DNA from 2 places in the Aeribacillus sp. FSL K6-1121 genome. Region 1 is predicted to be linked to the other one. Evidence: predicted binding sites of a transcription regulator. Region 1 holds the regulator's gene; the other holds the start of a gene.
The links. Region 1 encodes CtsR, which represses protease genes until heat stress. Its sites were predicted from a motif close to ATGGTCAATAAAGGTCAAACA; they were not measured.

Region 1 (10,001 bases):
GATCATAAAATGAAAAATTAAGAAATGACAGTCTAAAAGCCAATTTTTCGAGAAAATTGTCGAAAGCCGAAATGGATATTTTTGCTGTTACAAAAACATCTTTAATTGATTTGAATGATGCAAACCGTTTTAATTAATCTGAGAAAAGCGATTGAGGCGAGATTTGCTTATCCATGTAAAAAAGTATGGACGAAACGATTATTCGCTGCAATGCGGTTTGAGAAGCTCAAGCCTCTTTTATCCTCTTGTAAATGGAAATATATAACAAACAAAACAGCTTAAAACAGAACGAACAAAAACGACAAATTTACGAACAACTAAGAGCTCGCTTCTTCTGAAGATCCTCCGCATCTATTGCAATCAAGCTCGCTTTCTTTAAAACCTTCAATCGGAGTATAATTAATTGATCGTTACTTCAGAAACATAAACTGTTCCATTCTTGAAGCATATGAGCAGTGAAAGCTTCGTTTGATTTTAAAGCCAGCTCTAAAAGTGCTTTTTTGTTTCATATCATTCTTAGTCTCATACTCAAGAACAATTGAATATTGAGCACTGTTCATCGCATATAATGGGAAAGTATAATACTGTATCATTTCAAAATTCATATATGGCCAAAACAGAAAAAGTCATTTGGATGGTAAGGAGGAATGATAATGCCTGAGGAATGGCAAATTATGTTGATTCGCATTGTTTTAGCAGTCATTTTAAGTGGATTTATTGGCCTTGAACGAGAATTTAAACGGCATCCAGCAGGCTTTCGCACGCATTTGTTAGTTGGTGTCGGCTCCTGCATGATGATGCTGCTGTCTCTTTATGGCTTTGAAGAATATATGGATCGTTATGAAAATATTCGTTTTGACCCAGCAAGAATTCCTTCTTATGTCATTAGCGGCATTGGTTTTTTAGGTGCTGGAACGATATTAGTGAGAGGGGTTACGGTAAGAGGATTAACGACGGCAGCCTCGATTTGGGTTGTTGCAGGACTTGGCCTTGTTGTTGGGGCAGGAATGTATCCGTTGGCGATTTTTTCTACCTTGATTGTATTGTTGAGTTTGATCTTTCTCAATAAGGTGGAGGCTTTTTTTGCTGAGAAGTCAAGCAAAAAATGGATACAAGTTAATCTTCCAGAAGATGATTTGGTGGAATTTACTCGGAAACTTGAACAATTAAATATTTCTGTTTATAAAATTCATTTTACATTGTCAAAGCCAAAAGAAACTAAACATGCGAAGCGTTCATATTTACTTGAAATTGGCCTTCCAAAAGATGAAATGCCTGAAATCATAAACGAATTATTGAAATTTCAAGAAGTTAAAAAAGTTTTTTAAAGAGCGGGTTTTTTCCATATTGTAAATGGCAATATTATTAGTGAGCTTTTTTGTTGAAATGACACAAAAAAAAATTTATATTATAATTAAGGTCAAATATAGTCAAAGTCAAGTGACTAGTTGTTATCGTTTAGGAAATAAGCATTACGTAAACATCTTGCCTCCTATCCCTCAAGGATATTGCACATTTCTTGAGCGTTTTGCAATTCCAATCAAAAAGTTGAAGGAGGTGTTTTTCGAGGTGCGGAATATATCTGATATTATCGAGCAATATTTAAAGCATGTATTAGATTCAAGCGGAAAAGAAATTGTTGAAATTAAAAGAAGTGAAATTGCGGATAAATTTCAATGTGTTCCATCGCAAATCAATTACGTGATCAACACTCGTTTTACAATTGAACGGGGTTACATTGTCGAAAGCAAAAGGGGTGGAGGCGGTTATATCCGAATTATGAAAATTCGAATCAATGACCGTATCCAGCTGATCAATCAAATTTTAAATGCCATTGGTAAAAGGCTGTCACAATCGTCGGCGGAGGATATTATTTTGAGATTGGCTGATGAAGAGGTTATTTCAGAAAGAGAAGCGAAAATTATGTTGAGCGTAATTGATCGGTCTGTTTTATATATTGATTTGCCTGATCGAGACGAATTGAGGGCAAGGATGATGAAGGCGATGCTCACCTCGTTAAAATACAAGTGAGGATGTGATGGACGATGATTTGTCAAGAATGTCATGAAAGGCCCGCTACTTTCCACTTTACAAAAATCATAAACGGCGAAAAAACTGAAGTGCATATATGTGAAAAATGTGCACAGGAAAAAAGTGATGTATTCATATTCAATATGAATCCAGGCTTTTCTATAAACAACTTATTGTCCGGATTATTAAATATGGACAGCGCCATTAGCAGCCAAGGGCAAAATGTTTTCAAGAAAAATCAGGTCATTCAATGTGAGAAATGTAATATGACGTTTGATCAATTTACGAAAATTGGTAAATTCGGGTGCTCCCATTGTTACAAAACGTTTTATCACCAAATTACCCCGATTTTAAAACGTGTTCATGGCGGGAATACAACTCACGGCGGTAAAGTACCGAAACGGACCGGTGGAAGTATTCATTTGAAAAAGCGCCTGAAAATGCTTAAACAGGAACTGCAAGAATTAATTGCGAAAGAGGAATTCGAAAGAGCAGCTCAAGTTCGGGATGAAATTCGGTCCATTGAAGCGAAGATAAATGGACGGAACGAAAGGGGAGTATGACATGTCCTTTCAAAAATTTATTCGTTCAGCCATGAGCCCTTGGATGAATCAAGAAGGACCTGATTCCGATATTGTGCTGAGCAGCCGAGTCAGATTGGCGCGAAATATAGAAAATATCAGCTTCCCTACCATTATGTCGAATGAAGAAGCCTTGGCTATTTTAAATACGCTTGAAGAATCATTTTCACAAAGAGTGTTTGACGGTTTAGGGACATTCGTGCTGCTGAAAATGAATGAACTTCAGCCTATTCAAAAACGCGTACTTGTAGAGAAGCATTTGATTAGTCCTTATTTAATGGAAGAATCAGCACTTGGAGGGTGCCTTTTATCTGAAAACGAAGAAGTGAGCATCATGATAAACGAGGAGGATCATATTAGAATTCAATGTTTGTTCCCGGGCCTTCAGCTAAAAGAAGCGTTGAAAATGGCAATGAATCTTGACGATTGGATTGAGGAAAAAGTAGATTATGCATTTGATGAACATAGGGGCTACTTAACTAGCTGTCCAACAAATGTCGGTACCGGCTTGCGGGCTTCCGTGATGATGCACCTTCCAGGACTTGTCTTAACACAGCAGATTAACCAAATTATACCTGCTATCAATCAATTAGGATTGGTTGTGAGAGGTCGGTACGGAGAAGGAAGTGAAGCGATAGGTAATATATTCCAAATTTCGAACCAAATTACGCTAGGCAAATCAGAAGATGATATTGTCGATGATTTAATAGGTGTTGTCGGGCAATTAATTGCTCAAGAACGGGCTGCAAGAGATGCTTTATATAAAACGAATCCGCATCATCTAGAAGACCGTGTATATCGTTCCTACGGCACTCTCAAATACAGCAGGATTATTCCATCGAAAGAAGCAATTCAATGTTTATCAGATGTGCGCTTAGGAATTGACCTGGGAATTATTCAAAATGTTCCACGCAGTGTTTTAAATGAGCTTATGATTTTAATTCAGCCCGGATTTCTGCAACAATATTCAGGAGGAGTTCTACGGCCGAATGAACGGGATATTCGCAGGGCAACATTAATTCGTGAAAGGCTTCAATTAGAAAGGAAGCAAAGGGAGGATGATGAACAATGATGTTTGGGAGATTTACGGAACGGGCGCAAAAAGTGCTTGCTTTAGCGCAGGAAGAAGCTGTACGCCTCGGACATAACAATATCGGCACAGAGCACATATTGCTTGGGCTCGTGCGCGAAGGAGAAGGAATTGCCGCTAAAGCGCTTCACGCTCTAGGATTAAGTCCAGAAAAAATCCAAAATGAAGTGGAAAGCCTGATAGGACGGGGACAAGAAATTTCGCAAACGATCCATTACACACCGAGAGCAAAGAAAGTCATTGAACTGTCAATGGATGAAGCAAGAAAATTAGGACATTCTTATGTCGGAACAGAACATATCCTATTGGGATTAATTCGAGAAGGCGAGGGAGTTGCTGCGCGTGTTTTAAACAATCTCGGAGTAAGCTTGAACAAAGCGCGTCAGCAAGTTTTACAGTTGTTAGGCAGCAACGAAGTATCCTCAAGCCACCAAGGAAGTTCGATGACAAACGCAAATACTCCGACGCTTGATAGTCTTGCGCGGGACTTAACGGCTGTTGCACGGGAGGGCGGACTTGATCCAGTCATCGGCCGAAGCAAAGAAATTCAGCGTGTCATCGAGGTTTTGAGCCGAAGAACAAAAAATAATCCTGTTTTAATAGGTGAACCTGGTGTTGGGAAAACTGCCATAGCAGAGGGACTTGCTCAGCAAATTGTGAATAATGAGGTTCCTGAAATTTTGAGAGATAAGCGCGTTATGACCCTTGATATGGGAACAGTTGTAGCTGGCACAAAATATAGAGGGGAATTTGAGGACCGCCTTAAAAAGGTAATGGATGAAATTCGCCAAGCAGGAAACATCATTTTATTTATTGACGAGCTTCATACACTGATCGGCGCAGGCGGGGCGGAAGGTGCAATTGATGCTTCCAACATTTTAAAACCTGCTTTGGCTCGGGGAGAATTGCAATGTATTGGGGCAACAACTTTGGATGAGTACCGTAAATATATTGAAAAGGATGCTGCACTTGAACGGCGCTTCCAGCCAATCCAAGTCGACGAACCGTCCATTGAAGAGAGCATTCAAATTTTAAGAGGCTTAAGAGACCGATATGAAGCACACCACCGGGTATCCATTTCCGATGAGGCGATTGAAGCTGCTGTTAAACTTTCAGATCGGTATATTTCCGATCGGTTCCTGCCTGATAAAGCGATTGACTTGATTGATGAAGCAGGCTCCAAAGTCCGTCTTCGTTCATTTGCAACACCTCCGAATTTAAAGGAATTGGAGCAAAAATTAGAAGAAGTGCGAAAAGAAAAAGAAGCTGCAGTCCAAAGCCAAGAATTTGAAAAAGCAGCTTCATTAAGAGATACAGAACAGCGGCTCAGAGAGGAATTAGAGGAAACGAAAAAATCATGGAAGGAAAAACAAGGTCAAGAAAATTCTGAAGTGACCGTAGAGGATATTGCAATGGTTGTTTCAAGCTGGACGGGAATTCCGGTTGTTAAACTTGCACAAACAGAATCAGAGCGGCTTTTGAATCTCGAAGAAATTTTACACTCGCGCGTTATTGGTCAAGAAGAAGCTGTCACTGCAGTCGCAAAAGCTGTCAGACGGGCACGTGCAGGCTTAAAAGATCCGAAGCGTCCGATCGGTTCATTTATCTTCTTAGGACCGACAGGTGTAGGGAAAACGGAATTAGCCCGTGCATTAGCTGAAGCAATGTTTGGTGACGAAGATGCTATGATTCGAATCGATATGTCAGAATATATGGAGAAGCATTCTACGTCAAGGCTCGTTGGTTCGCCTCCTGGATATGTAGGCTATGAAGAGGGAGGACAATTGACGGAAAAAGTGCGCCGCAAGCCATACTCAGTCGTATTATTGGATGAAATTGAAAAAGCTCATCCAGATGTGTTTAACATTTTGCTGCAGGTGCTTGAAGACGGAAGACTCACAGACTCAAAAGGGCGCACCGTTGATTTTCGAAATACGATTTTAATTATGACTTCAAATGTAGGGGCAAGCGAATTAAAACGGAATAAATATGTCGGCTTTAATGTTCAAGACGAAAATGAAAATTATAAAGATATGAAAAACAAAGTGATGGATGAACTGAAAAAAGCATTTCGTCCTGAATTTTTGAACCGGATTGACGAAATTATTGTGTTCCACTCTTTAGAGAAAAAACATTTGAAAGAAATTGTTTCGCTGATGGCGGATCAGCTGACAAAACGATTAAAAGAACAGGATATAGAACTCGAATTAACGGATCGTGCAAAAGAAAAGCTGGCTGAAGAGGGCTTTGACTTAGAATATGGAGCGCGTCCGTTGCGGAGAGCGATTCAAAAATATGTCGAAGATCGCTTATCAGAGGAATTATTGAAAGGCACGATCTCGCAAGGTCAAAAAGTTGTATTGGACGTGCAAAATAATGAATTTGTCGTAAAAACTGCAGAAAAGGTTCAATAATCCAATGGGCATACTGCTTCACGTATGCCCCTCTCTTTCATTATATTGTCGTTTATCGATTGAACAAAGTGGGGAATAACCGAATGTCAAAGATCAAATCAAAATTTATTTGTCAATCGTGCGGATATGAATCGCCGAAATGGATGGGAAAATGTCCAGGGTGCGGCGAATGGAATTCAATGGTTGAAGAAGTTATCAAGCCAAAGGGAAAACACCGCATTGCTTTTAGTCATTCCGAATCATCCACTGTCAGCAAACCTTCTCCAATTCATCAAATCCAAGCTGCGCAAGAACCTAGAATGCTTACAGGACTTCATGAGTTTAACCGCGTATTGGGAGGCGGAATTGTAAAAGGGTCTCTCGTTTTAATTGGAGGGGATCCTGGAATTGGAAAATCCACTCTCTTATTGCAAGTCTCCTCACAGCTGGCAGAGAGAGGGAACGATGTTTTATACATTTCGGGAGAAGAATCTTTAAAACAGACAAAACTTCGCTCCGACCGACTCGGGGTAAAAGGCGAAAGACTTTTCGTGCTTTCTGAAACGGACTTAGAAATCATCATTCAATCCATAATGGAAACTGAACCGGCTTTTGTCATCATTGATTCCATTCAAACGATTTATAACAGTGAAATTGCTTCTGCTCCTGGAAGCGTATCTCAGGTTCGAGAATGTACGGCTGAATTAATGAGATTGGCAAAGACAAAAGGAATTCCGATTTTTATTGTCGGTCATGTAACAAAAGACGGCACAATTGCAGGGCCGCGCATTTTAGAACATATGGTTGATACTGTATTGTATTTTGAAGGTGATCGACATCATACGTACCGAATTTTACGGGCAGTTAAAAACAGGTTCGGATCCACTAACGAAATAGGAATTTTTGAAATGAAGGAAGCAGGTCTTAAAGAAGTGCTCAACCCGTCAGAAGTGTTTTTAGAAGAGCGTGCAAAAGGGGCATCTGGTTCAACAGTAGTCGCTTCCATGGAAGGGACAAGACCTGTTCTAGTCGAAATACAAGCTTTAATCACCCCGACAAGCTTTGGAAACCCCAGAAGGATGGCAAATGGGATTGATCATAATCGTGTTTCTTTGTTGATGGCGGTATTGGAAAAACGTGTTGGTTTATTGCTCCAAAACCAAGATGCCTACTTAAAAGTTGCCGGCGGGGTGAAATTAGACGAGCCTTCAATTGACTTGGCAATTTGCATCAGTATAGCTTCAAGCTTTAAAGATGTTCCGACGAACATTTATGATGTTTTTGTAGGTGAGGTTGGTTTAACAGGAGAAATTAGAAGGGTTTCACGAATTGAACAGCGTGTACAAGAAGCTGCCAAACTGGGATTTAAGCGGATTTTTTTACCGAAAGCCAATCTGGGCGGTTGGAAATGGCCGGAAGATATAGAAATTGTCGGTGTGCAAAACATTTCAGAAGCGCTCGAACTTGCAATAGGGGGATAAGCTATGAAACAAGAAAAATCGCTTAAGGAAATCTTGCAATTTGTAGCCCCAGGCACACCAATCCGGGAAGGAATTGAAAACGTGCTGCGCGCAAAGACCGGGGGGCTAATTGTTGTAGGATATAACGAAAAAATCAAACAAATTGTAGACGGGGGATTTTATATCAATTGCCCTTTTTCCCCCGCCTATTTATATGAACTAGCTAAAATGGATGGAGCCATTATTTTAAGCGACTCAGGGCAAAAAATTTTATACGCAAACGCACAGCTCGTTCCGGATACGAGCATAGAGGTAAGAGAAACAGGCATGAGGCATAGAACAGCTGAACGAGTAGCAAAGCAAACAGGAAATCTCGTAATTGCTATTTCTGAAAGAAGAAATGTCGTCACATTATATTTTGGCAATTCCCGCTATGCTTTGAGGGATATCGGCGTCATTTTGACGAAGGCCAATCAAGCTTTGCGGACGTTGGAAAAGTATAAATCTGCCACTGACCAATCCATTAATAATTTAGGATCTTTAGAGTTTGAAGATTTAGTCACGATCGATGAAGTGATCCAAGTTTTACATAGAATAGAAATGGTGCTGCGAATTAAGAGTGAAATTATTAATTATATTTACGAACTCGGTACAGAAGGGCAGCTGATTCAGCTTCAGATGACCGAGCTTTTAGCAGATATTGAAAAAGAAGCGGCTCTGCTTATCAAAGATTACAGCATGGAGCGGCTGAATGATCCTATTCCTGTATTAAAGCAGCTGCAAGAATTGTCCAGCTCAGCATTATTAGATGATGCGGTTTTATTGAAGCTGCTCGGATATCCCCATTTTACCAATATGAATGAACCTGTTGTTCCTCGAGGATACCGGTTTTTGCATAAAATACCAAAGCTTCCTTCCGTTATTATTGAAAATTTAGTGACAACCTTTGAAAATTTGAAACAAATTGCAAATGCTACCGTAGAAAAGCTTGATGAAGTGGAAGGAATAGGTGAAGTTAGGGCGAGGAAAATTAAGGAAGGATTAAGGCGCCTCCAAGATCAGTATAACATTGCAAGGGAGCTCTAACACATCCTTTACAGTAATTTATCAATATTTTTACAATCCTTGTTTTTAGATGTTTGAAAGGTTTGAAAGTGTATATAATGAAATAAAGGAGGTGGAGGTATGTTAAAACGAATTGTTCAAATATTTTTCTTTTTTGTTGGCGGAACGTTAGGTGTTTTGTTTATACCGGAATTATTATTTCTCTTAAATCTTGATGATGTTCCATTTCTGATGACACCATATACATTGGCGATATTAGGTGCAATTTTATTTTATATAACCTCCTTCTGGCTAGTGGATTATGTGGTGAATTGGATAAAATTTATAGAAGAGAAATTAGTGAAAGCTCCGGTTACGGATGTATTATTTGGCAGTTTAGGATTAATTTTTGGTCTGATTATTGCTTATTTGATTGGAATTTCATTATCTGAACTTCCATACCCAATTATCAATAACATTGTTCCGATCTTTTTAACCATAATTTTAGGATATTTAGGTTTTCAAATCGGATATAAAAAGCGCGACGAACTGTTGAACTTGTTTTCGATTACAGCAAGAATCAGCAAGAAGAAAGCCTCTCAAGAAGAAGAGGAAAATGTTGAAAAGAAAAGCTTAAAAATATTAGATACAAGTGTTATTATAGATGGCAGGATTGCAGATATTTGTCAAACAGGTTTTTTAGAAGGGACCATTATTATTCCTCAATTTGTGTTGGAGGAACTTCAGCATATAGCGGATTCTTCAGATGTGCTAAAAAGAAATCGAGGAAGAAGAGGTCTGGATATTTTAAATAAAATCCAAAAAGAGCTGGACATTAAAGTGGAAATATGGGAAGGCGACTTCGAAGATATACAAGAAGTCGACAGCAAGCTTGTAAAACTGGCAAAAATCATTCAAGGCGTTGTGGTCACAAACGATTTCAATTTAAATAAAGTATGTGAGCTCCAAAACGTCTCTGTTTTGAACATCAACGATTTAGCCAATGCGGTAAAACCGATTGTACTACCAGGGGAAGAGTTAAATGTCCAAGTAATTAAGGATGGAAAAGAGCATAACCAAGGTGTTGCTTATCTTGATGATGGCACGATGATTGTTGTCGAGGACGGAAGGGACTATATCGGGAAAAATATTGATATTCTCGTTACAAGCGTTCTTCAAACATCTGCCGGACGAATGATTTTTGCAAAGCCAAAGCTGCTGGAAAAAGCATTGTAATAAGGGAGAAAGAAGATGGAATATCGGGTTGTCATACCAGCTGCAGGGCGAGGGAAAAGAATGAGGGCAGGAAAAAATAAACAGTTTATCAAACTTAATTCTTTACCTGTGATTGTTCATACTTTAATGGTGTTTGAAAAAGATCCTCAATGCACCGAAATTGTTC
Region 2 (10,001 bases), 700 kb from region 1:
AAAAGCGCGCTCTTTGCTTGAGAATGGACAGTTTCAAGAATCTATTTCCATTTTAAAAGAGATTATAGCTGATTACCCAGAGTTTTGGTCCGCTTATAATAATTTGGCGCTTGCCTATTTTTACCTTGGGGAAGTGGAAAAAGCGAAGGATATGATTTCCCTTGTGCTCCGGAAAAATCCAGGGAATTTGCATGCTTTATGCAATTTGCTTGTATTTTTTTATTATGAAGGTGATGAAGCGAGCATAAGCATGCTAGTTGAAAAACTAAAAAGAGTTTATCCGCTTGTTTCAGAGCACCAATATAAACTGGGGGCGACGTTTGCACTCATCGGCTTTTATCCTCATGCATTCAAGAGGCTCCATGCCTTGTATCGAAAAGGATTTGAGGGGGATGACACGTTTTATTATTGGCTCGCATACTCTTCTTATTTTATAGGACACTATGACTTTGCTAAAAAAATATGGAAGAAGGTTCTGTATTTAAATCCGCGGAAGGAAGGCTCTGAACCGTGGAATATGAAAGGGCTAAACGAAATGGAAAATCAAGTCCCGGAGCGGCTGCTCTCTATCTATTTCGCAATGAAAATGGATGAACGAGCATATTTAGTAAATGAACAGGAGTTTGAAACTCGTCTTGAAAGAGAAGCTGTTCAATATGCTTTAAGCGTTTTAAATGGCAAAAGGCCGACAGGTTTTCATGCTGTTCATTTCGCTTTCCATGTGGCCGATAGTTTAATGGACAAAACGTTAGAAGGAAAAGAATTGGTTTTATTTTGGTTTCGGCTTTTCAAAAATGCCTTTAAGTTCGACATAAAATTTCGCAATGTCAACGCATGGTCAGCAGCTGTCTATTATTTATGGATGAAACAGATAGGAAAAAACATCACACAAGATGGTGCGGCAAATCATTTTAACATCAGCAAAGCTACGCTGTCTAAATACGTGCGCATCGCAAAAAAATTGAAAATGTGAGCAAATAAATAGCACGAGACATTTATTTTATATAGGATATGTTGTAGGGAATAATAATTTTGTATTATTTATTGGATCATATGATGAGGAGTGAGTCTCGTGTCTGAAGAAAAAATTTATGATTGTATCATTGCCGGAGCAGGACCTGCAGGATTGACAGCTGCTGTTTACACATCCCGCGCCAACCTTTCTACTTTAATGATAGAAAGAGGCGTGCCTGGAGGACAAATGGCCAATACGGAAGATGTTGAAAACTATCCTGGATTTGATCATATTTTAGGTCCAGAGCTATCAAATAAAATGTTTGAACATGCTAAAAAATTTGGTGCTGAATACGAATATGGAGATGTGAAGGAAATTGTCGATGAAGGCGAATATAAAATCGTCAAAACAGGCAACAAAGAATATAAAGCAAGAGCAGTGATTATCGCTACAGGGGCCGAATATAAAAAGCTCGGCGTGCCTGGAGAGAAAGAACTGGGCGGACGAGGCGTCTCTTATTGTGCTGTATGCGACGGAGCATTCTTTAAAGGAAAAGATTTGATTGTTGTCGGCGGCGGAGACTCTGCTGTCGAGGAAGGAGTTTATTTAACCCGCTTTGCGAACAGTGTGACAATCGTTCATCGCCGCGACCAATTGCGCGCCCAAAAAATATTGCAGCAGCGCGCCTTTGATAATGAAAAGATTGATTTTATTTGGAATCATACAGTAAAAGAAATTCATGAAGTCGACGGGAAGGTTGGCAAAGTCACGCTCGTAAATACGATAACAAATGAAGAAACAGAAAAAGAGATAGACGGTGTATTTGTATACATTGGCATGGTGCCGCTGTCCAAACCTTTTGAAAATCTCGGAATTACGAATGAAGCAGGATATATTGAAACAAATGAAAACATGGAAACGAAAATTCCCGGCATCTTTGCGGCAGGAGATATTCGGGAAAAATCTTTGCGGCAAATTGTAACTGCAACTGGTGACGGAAGCATTGCTGCCCAAAGTGCTCAACATTATATTGAAGAATTAAAAGAGAAATTAAAAAATGCCTAAAATTGTTAACAAAATCGTAACTATGATTTAATTGTGCTGTAACATCAATGAAATAAAATTCAGTTACTATAAAAGTAGTAATTGACCCCCTTTTATAATATATACTTTTGAGCATGGGCAACCCTTCCCATGCTCCTTTTTTTGTTGCACCTTTTCTTTTGAAACCTTTAAAAGAGAAAAAACGTATGATAAAGTAGGAAAGCATGCGCATTGAGACACTATAGCATTTAATTGTATAATAAAAGGAATAAATATTTTTTATGTACCGCAACCTAGGGGTGAACTTGCTTTGCAAAGGGTTACAAATTGTGTTCTTGTTCATGAAGGTCAGCTGCTCTTGCTTCAAAAACCGCGCCGGAATTGGTGGGTAGCCCCTGGAGGGAAAATGGAGCAAGGGGAATCGATAAAAGAATCTGTTGTAAGAGAATTTAGAGAAGAAACTGGAATTTATTTAATAAATCCAAAAATTAAAGGGATTTTCACGATCATTGTCAAAGATGGAGATAAGGTTGTTCAAGAATGGATGATGTTTACATTTTTCGCAACACAATTTAACGGGGAAAATGTTTTGGAAACTGAGGAAGGAAAGCTGAAATGGCACTCGATTGATGAAATTAAACAGTTGCCGATGGCTGCGGGCGACTACCACATTATTGAATATATGATTAAAGGGTCAGGAATCATGTATGGAACATTCATCTATACACCTGATTATGAGCTTTTGTCTTATCGGCTCGATCCACAATAAAGAAAACTTCAGCTGCAAGAAAATCGAAGCCAAGGTTCAGAGAAGAGGATATACATGCCAGTTTCAAAATTTCCGCTAAATAAATTTATGATTTGACTCTTCTCATCCTTGATCAAAAAGCTATCAGATCAAAAAAATAAATCCCGATATTTCCTATTCAACATCTGTTACTGAATATTTTTCTTTTGAAAAAACGGGGGGCATTGAATGATGAGTGAAACTTCAAATATTAAGATGGTTATTATTACGGGGATGTCCGGGGCAGGTAAGACGGTTGCGATTCAAAGCTTTGAAGATCTAGGATATTTTTGCGTCGATAATCTTCCACCTACTCTTTTGTCCAAGTTTTTAGAGCTTATGAAAGAATCGAGAACGAAAATGAACAAAGTAGCTGTAGTTATGGATTTGAGGGGAAGGGAATTTTTTGAATCTTTCCATCAGGCAATTGAAGAAATCAATGATATTCCGTGGATCGCACCGCAAATTTTGTTTCTTGATGCACATGATCAAGTATTAGTTAACCGGTATAAAGAGACGAGAAGAACCCATCCATTAGCTCCAAAAGGTCTTCCGCTTGAGGGGATCCGCCTTGAACGGGAAATGCTGGAGGAATTAAAGGGACGTGCGCAAATTGTATATGATACATCCAACTTAAAGCCAAGAGAATTAAGAGAAAAAATTTTAAAACAGTTCGCAGAAAATGGCGATCAAACCTTTACCTTGAACGTTTTATCATTTGGATTTAAATATGGTTTGCCGATCGACGCGGACTTAGTGTTTGACGTGAGATTTTTGCCCAACCCGTATTATATTGATCATATGCGCCCTAAGACGGGGCTTGACGAAGAAGTTTCATCATATGTTTTAAAATGGACAGAGACATCTAAATTTTTAGAGAAGCTGACAGATTTACTCTCATTTATGATCCCTCATTTTCAAAGGGAAGGAAAAAGTCAAGTGGTCATTGCAATCGGTTGCACTGGCGGGCAGCATCGCTCGGTGACTCTGGCTGAATATTTAGGGGATTTTTTCCGCAAAAACTACAAAGTGCATGTATCCCATCGTGATATTGAAAGGAGAAACTATCGATAACTATGGATAAAAAGAAAATCGTCATTATTGGAGGAGGAACCGGATTATCTGTTCTGCTTCGAGGCTTAAAGCTGCTCCCTTTTGATATCACGGCCATTGTAACAGTTGCAGATGATGGCGGCAGCTCCGGTAGACTTCGTGATGAACTGAACATTCCCCCGCCGGGCGACATTCGCAACGTGTTAGCTGCTCTTTCCGATGTGGAACCGCTAATCGAGGAACTTTTCCAGCATCGTTTTAAAAAAGGGAACGATTTGATTGGCCATTCTCTCGGCAATTTAATACTTGCAGCGATGACCAATATCACCGGTGACTTTATGCACGCCATTCGGGAAATGAGTAAAGTATTAAATGTTCGCGGTACTGTTTTGCCTGCAGCGAACCAGAGCGTTGTATTAAATGCGGAGATGGAAGATGGATCTGTTGTGAAAGGGGAATCGAAAATCCCTTTTTCAGGAAAAAAAATTAAAAAGGTGTTTTTAACCCCGAAAAATGTAAAACCTCTTCAAGAAACGATCGATGTCATCAGACGGGCACATATGATCATTTTAGGGCCTGGAAGTCTTTATACAAGCATTTTACCGAATTTGCTCGTTCCGAAAATTGGCGAGGAGGTTTGCAAGTCCTCGGCCAAAAAAATATATATATGCAATGTCATGACTCAGCCAGGGGAGACGCTAAACTATACAGCGAGCGATCATGTGAAGGCTCTTTACGATCATTTAAACTGTCCGTTCATTGATGTGATCCTCGTGAACAACGGATCTATTCCCGAATACATACAAAAACGCTACGCGAAAGAATCAGCTTTTCCTGTCCAAGTCGATGCAGAGGCGCTAAAAGATATGGGACTTCGAGTAGTGCAGGACAACATGGTCTCCTTCGATCAACATGTTATTCGACATGATACGAATAAAGTGGCAAACATCTTAAAAAATTTGCTTCTGGAAGAAACGTAATCGGAAAGGGCGGTAATGGAAACATGTCGTTTGCTTCAGAGACGAAAAAAGAATTGACAACACTGGAAGTAAAACAATGTTGTTTAAAAGCAGAGTTGTCCGCGCTCATCCGAATGAACGGAACTGTGTCATTTTCCAACCGGGAATTGCTTTTGGATGTGCAGACGGAAAACGCAGCGATTGCAAGACGCATTTACATGCTGATCAAAAAAAAATATGACGTTCCGATCAAGCTGCTTGTACGAAAAAAGATGCGATTAAAAAAGAATAACGTCTATATTGTTAGAATGAATGAACAAGTAAAAGAGATTTTGGAGGATTTGCGAATTTTAGGCAAGGATTTTATGTATAACCATCAAATCTCTTTAGACCTTGTGAAAAAAAAGTGCTGCAAGCGGTCGTATATGCGCGGTGCGTTTTTAGCGGGCGGATCTGTCAACAACCCGGAAACTTCTTCATACCATTTGGAAATCTCGTCGTTATATAAGGAACATAACGATTCGCTATGCAGCTTGATGAATACGTTTTATTTAAATGCAAAAACACTGGAACGGAAAAAAGGATATATTACTTACTTAAAGGAAGCTGAAAAAATTGGGGAATTTTTGACATTGATCGGTGCCCATCAAGCTCTACTGCGTTTTGAAGATGTCCGAATCGTTCGTGATATGAGAAATTCAGTGAACCGCCTTGTCAATTGCGAAACAGCAAATTTAAATAAAACCATTGGAGCTGCTTTACGGCAGGTAGAAAATATAAAATTCATTGATGAAAAGATCGGATTAAGCGCCTTACCTGAAAAGCTGAGGGAAATTGCAGAATTACGGGTTATGTATCAAGATGTGACATTGAAGGAACTAGGTGAAATGGTGTCCAGCGGGAAAATCAGCAAATCGGGAATCAACCACCGATTAAGAAAAATCGATGAAATCGCTGAAAAATTGCGGGCTGGCAAAACGATTTCATTTAAATAAATTTTTAAGAAGAGAGGGATAAATATGGTTGAGAAAAAAGTGGAAGTTCGGTTAAAAACCGGTTTGCAGGCACGACCGGCTGCATTGTTTGTTCAGGAAGCCAACAGGTTTTCTTCTGACATTTTTATCGAAAAAGACGGAAAGAAAGTAAACGCCAAAAGCATCATGGGGTTGATGAGCTTAGCTATTAACAGCGGCTCTGAGATTACCTTGATCGCAGAAGGAAACGATGAGGAAGAAGCATTAGAAGCGCTTATCAACTACATTCAAAACGAAAATTAATGTGAACACACAAAAAAATTGCCGCAAAATTCATCAATGGATGGATATTGCCTCTCTTGTGGGAGAAAGCAGGAAACAACCGCTGTCAGCCACAAGAGGGCTTTATTTTTGCTAAAACTGATATGAAGACGAAATGGCTTCGGGTGCGTTAATAGAAAAGTGTGATAAATCTTTTGTTGGGAGAGAGCTTTGTGAAGGTTCTTAACTGGAACTTTTGGATTCAAAGCATGCGAAAGATCGGGGCGAATCCGAGCAATATATTTGGTGTAAATACTATTTTTTCATAAATCTGCGATCAACATTCAAGAAAAAACAAACGTGCTTTGATATGGTTCGAATGACTTACAGCTGAATGGATAAAGAGAGATTCTAGCCCTTTTATAACATGAAAAAATCGATTATAACACTTGTTTTTGCCAGCAGGTGCCCAGAAAAAACTTCAGCAAAATACGGTTTACACAGGCTCTCCGAAAGCATATTTAATCCTTCATCCGGCTCGATCCGCATTTTGGGCTTAGATTAAAGCAATATCGGCAGTTAACGGCCTTTCGAAAACGTAAAGCTGACGATTCCTGCCAAAAAGTTAAATGAGGAGCTGCTGTCAAGATCATTCTTGACATTTACTCCTCATTCAAATGCGTGAAGGTATGAAGCAGCGGTTTATTTTTATACTGTCTGCTTGATATGTTTAAATTTTTTTGTCTTCCTATTTGAGGCAGCTTTTATTTTGTTAAAACTTTGTCAATCAACCCATATTCTTTTGCACGTTCAGCTGACATGAAATTGTCGCGGTCCGTATCACGTTCAATTACTTCAAGAGGCTGGCCAGTGTTTTCAGATAAAATTCTGTTCAATTTATCTCTTAAAGAGAGAATTCGTCTAGCTGCAATATCAATGTCAGTTGCCTGACCTTGCGCGCCTCCTAACGGTTGATGGATCATTACTTCACTATTCGGAAGGGCAAAACGTTTTCCTTTTGCACCTGCCGCCAATAAGAATGCTCCCATGGAAGCAGCCATTCCTATACACATCGTGGATACATCAGGTTTAATAAATTGCATCGTATCATAAATCGCCATGCCAGCAGTAATTGATCCGCCCGGGCTGTTAATGTAAAGGGAAATATCTTTTTCAGGATCCTCCGCTGCCAAGAAAAGAAGCTGAGCAACAATGGAGTTTGCAACATGATCATCAATTGGCGTACCAAGGATAATAATGCGGTCTTTTAACAATCTTGAATAAATATCGTAAGCACGTTCACCACGGTTTGTCTGTTCAATAACAGTCGGTATTAAATTCATTATGTTTCCTCCCTCGCATCAAAGTTAAAGTCATTTCTATTCCATCATACATAAAAGGTCAATAAAGGTCAAACAAAAAACTTTTATATATAATTATTTATAAGATCAATACATGTACCATCATACCCTCATTTTTCATTTTTCAAACAACGATGAAAAATGAATTTTTCAAATCAATTTTGACACGATGGATAATTAAGCAAAATTTATTCTTGCATATACTGTTCGGTTCGATTATAATATAATTCGTGACATTTGAAAAATGCGCTCGTAGCTCAGTTGGATAGAGCGGTGGTTTCCGGTACCACGTCCGTCGGGGGTTCGAGTCCCTCCGAGCGCGTAAGCTAGAGCGACAAGGGTTTGAGCGATTTAGAAGTCGTTCAACGGACGGGAACTACCGAAAAACGGACAACGTATTTTCGCTAGGTTTCCGTCCCACTGAATCAAAGAGACCGCGTGCCTCCAAAATGAAAAATTTTGGAGGTTTTTATTTATGCGAAAAAGGCTAGAAAGGTAGTTTCAAGACTATCTGATTGTAGATGTAATCTCGATTATATGACGGTTGCAGAAGGATTAAAATACGCTAAGATCATTTACAAAACGGAAGCTATCCAGGACGAACGAGTACCGATTATTGAAGTCCTTGAAAAAATTTTATAGATGTTGTCGGTTTTAGAGATCTTACTACTGACCAAATTAGACGGTACATTAATACGTCATCTGTAACCGTGGATATTCTTTTCGGTGCTATTAAATCGATTTTTAGAAAGCTACATAAATACGGTATTATTTGAAGAAAGTCTCGTCAAAAAAATAAGGATAAACAACGAATCTTTGTGCTTACAGACACGCAAGTAAAGAGGCTATGAAACGTCAAAGATATAGGTATTTACGGGATTTCGTGACTATGGTGCTATTAAACTAATGTTAGAGTGAGAGCAAAGGGCAAACTAAGTTGAATAGTCAGAAATTTCAAGTATTTTTAGATGACGGTATTATTATGTTACTGGGACAAAAACAATAGCCGTAAAAGCCGGATTGTTCCAATGACTAAAGAAGTATGTAAACTACTTGATAGAAGAAATTCGAGGATACTTCGGTAACATTTCATATGTATTCGTTAATCAATATGGTGAAAAGTTAAAAAGAAGGAAACATCAGAAAAATATTCAAACTAAAAGACGAATGTTGCGTAAGTCTTACACTGTTTGAGACATACATTTATCGTAAACTATTTGAAAAAGGTGACGATATTTGTTCGCTACAAATGATTCTTGATCACGCGGATATATCTACTGTGTAAATATACCTAGAAAATACACCAAGCAATAATACGAAAAAATAGTCGAAAAGTCATGGGATATGTTGAAAAATAGCAGATAAATAAATATAATGAAGATGTCGAAATTTTGGAAAGTGAGGTAAATGTTAGTGAAAAAACGAAAATGGGGGTTTTTATTTTCAGTTTTCGCACTTAGCCTCGCGACTTTAGTCGGATGCGGAGGCGAAGAAGGTGCACAAAAAGTAGGAACATCGGAAGGGGCGCAAGAACAGAAAGAAGAAGCTAAACCGGAAATATTCAAAGTTGGCGATGTCGTTAAGTTAGGCGACTTACAATTAACTCTAAAAAGTGCTAAATACGTAGATGATGCCGAATATACGCCAGCAGAAAAAGGTAAAGTATTGGCGATAGAATTTGAAACGGTCAATAACGGAAAAGAGCAGTTATATTTTGGCGCGGAAGAGTTTGCAATCTCGACACAAGACGGAACACAACACGAAGAGTATTTCGGTCATGATGACGGCTTTATGAATGAAAATATTGGCGCAGGTAAGAAAATTACCGGTAAAATTTACTTCGATGTTCCTGAGGATTCAAAATACGAATTAGTCTACACACCATCATTCAGTTGGGACAACGAAAATATAACGTTTGAAATAACTCCTCAATAAGGCGGCGCATTTTGCGCCATCTTTTTTATTTTTGCGGAAGAAAATGTCGCAATTTCGTTTTCAATTTTTGTTAATGGAGGCTATCATTATCAAACAGTTGTATGTTGACAAGCAATCGTTTCCTCTTTTATTACGGCTAAATAGTTGAAAAAGAAAACTTTGGATAGTTAGTGAAATTTCAATGCACGGTTGGCAGAAACAAGGCCATCCGTTCTCCGTTTCTTTAACTGTAAATCTCAGAATCTTCCTCTTTTTACTGTGAAAATATTCCTAGTTGGCGGTATCAAAAAATATGAATTGGCAAGAACTATTTTCATTCATGGCTGAGGGCTGTAAATCCGAAAATTTGCTTGCACAAACTTCTATGCGCCATCTAATCATTAGTCGCATTCGATATGAACTATGCCAAAAAGGGTGAAAAAAGATGTAAAATATTAATATCTTGAAGATTTATAGATCACGAAGGGTGTTGAAGAATGGAACGTATTTCAGTAGTTTCCATTTTAGACGTTATTGGTGAATTGTTTTCTGATGAAGTTTCGATTGCTGTTTCCAATACTAAGGAATATATCTATTACCGGCCGAGCAAACGGATTGATTTGAAAATCAGACCGGGAGACTTGGTGAGAAAAGGAACGATTGCGTATAAAGCTTTGCACACCAAACAAAAGG

Region 2: clpP (ATP-dependent Clp endopeptidase proteolytic subunit ClpP) is a predicted target of CtsR. The motif match lies at 7,431-7,451, and genes of this name have one in related genera.

Annotation. Positions count from the first base shown of each region.
Region 1 is NZ_JBBOPS010000001.1:3,107,313-3,117,313, reverse strand. Features, by position in the region: gene NSQ61_RS15230 (MgtC/SapB family protein) at 654-1,328, shown strand; gene NSQ61_RS15225 (CtsR family transcriptional regulator) at 1,570-2,031, shown strand; gene NSQ61_RS15220 (UvrB/UvrC motif-containing protein) at 2,046-2,594, shown strand; gene NSQ61_RS15215 (protein arginine kinase) at 2,596-3,684, shown strand; gene clpC (ATP-dependent protease ATP-binding subunit ClpC) at 3,681-6,116, shown strand; gene radA (DNA repair protein RadA) at 6,200-7,576, shown strand; gene disA (DNA integrity scanning diadenylate cyclase DisA) at 7,580-8,641, shown strand; gene NSQ61_RS15195 (PIN/TRAM domain-containing protein) at 8,741-9,835, shown strand; gene ispD (2-C-methyl-D-erythritol 4-phosphate cytidylyltransferase) at 9,851-10,001, shown strand, end outside.
Region 2 is NZ_JBBOPS010000001.1:2,403,445-2,413,445, reverse strand. Features, by position in the region: gene NSQ61_RS11825 (tetratricopeptide repeat protein) at 1-973, shown strand, start outside; gene trxB (thioredoxin-disulfide reductase) at 1,073-2,020, shown strand; gene NSQ61_RS11815 (8-oxo-dGTP diphosphatase) at 2,310-2,768, shown strand; gene rapZ (RNase adapter RapZ) at 2,979-3,860, shown strand; gene NSQ61_RS11805 (gluconeogenesis factor YvcK family protein) at 3,863-4,819, shown strand; gene whiA (DNA-binding protein WhiA) at 4,843-5,793, shown strand; gene NSQ61_RS11795 (HPr family phosphocarrier protein) at 5,818-6,075, shown strand; gene clpP (ATP-dependent Clp endopeptidase proteolytic subunit ClpP) at 6,798-7,376, opposite strand; tRNA gene NSQ61_RS11785 (tRNA-Arg) at 7,641-7,716, shown strand; gene NSQ61_RS11780 (DUF4352 domain-containing protein) at 8,808-9,329, shown strand; gene NSQ61_RS11775 (LytTR family DNA-binding domain-containing protein) at 9,806-10,001, shown strand, end outside.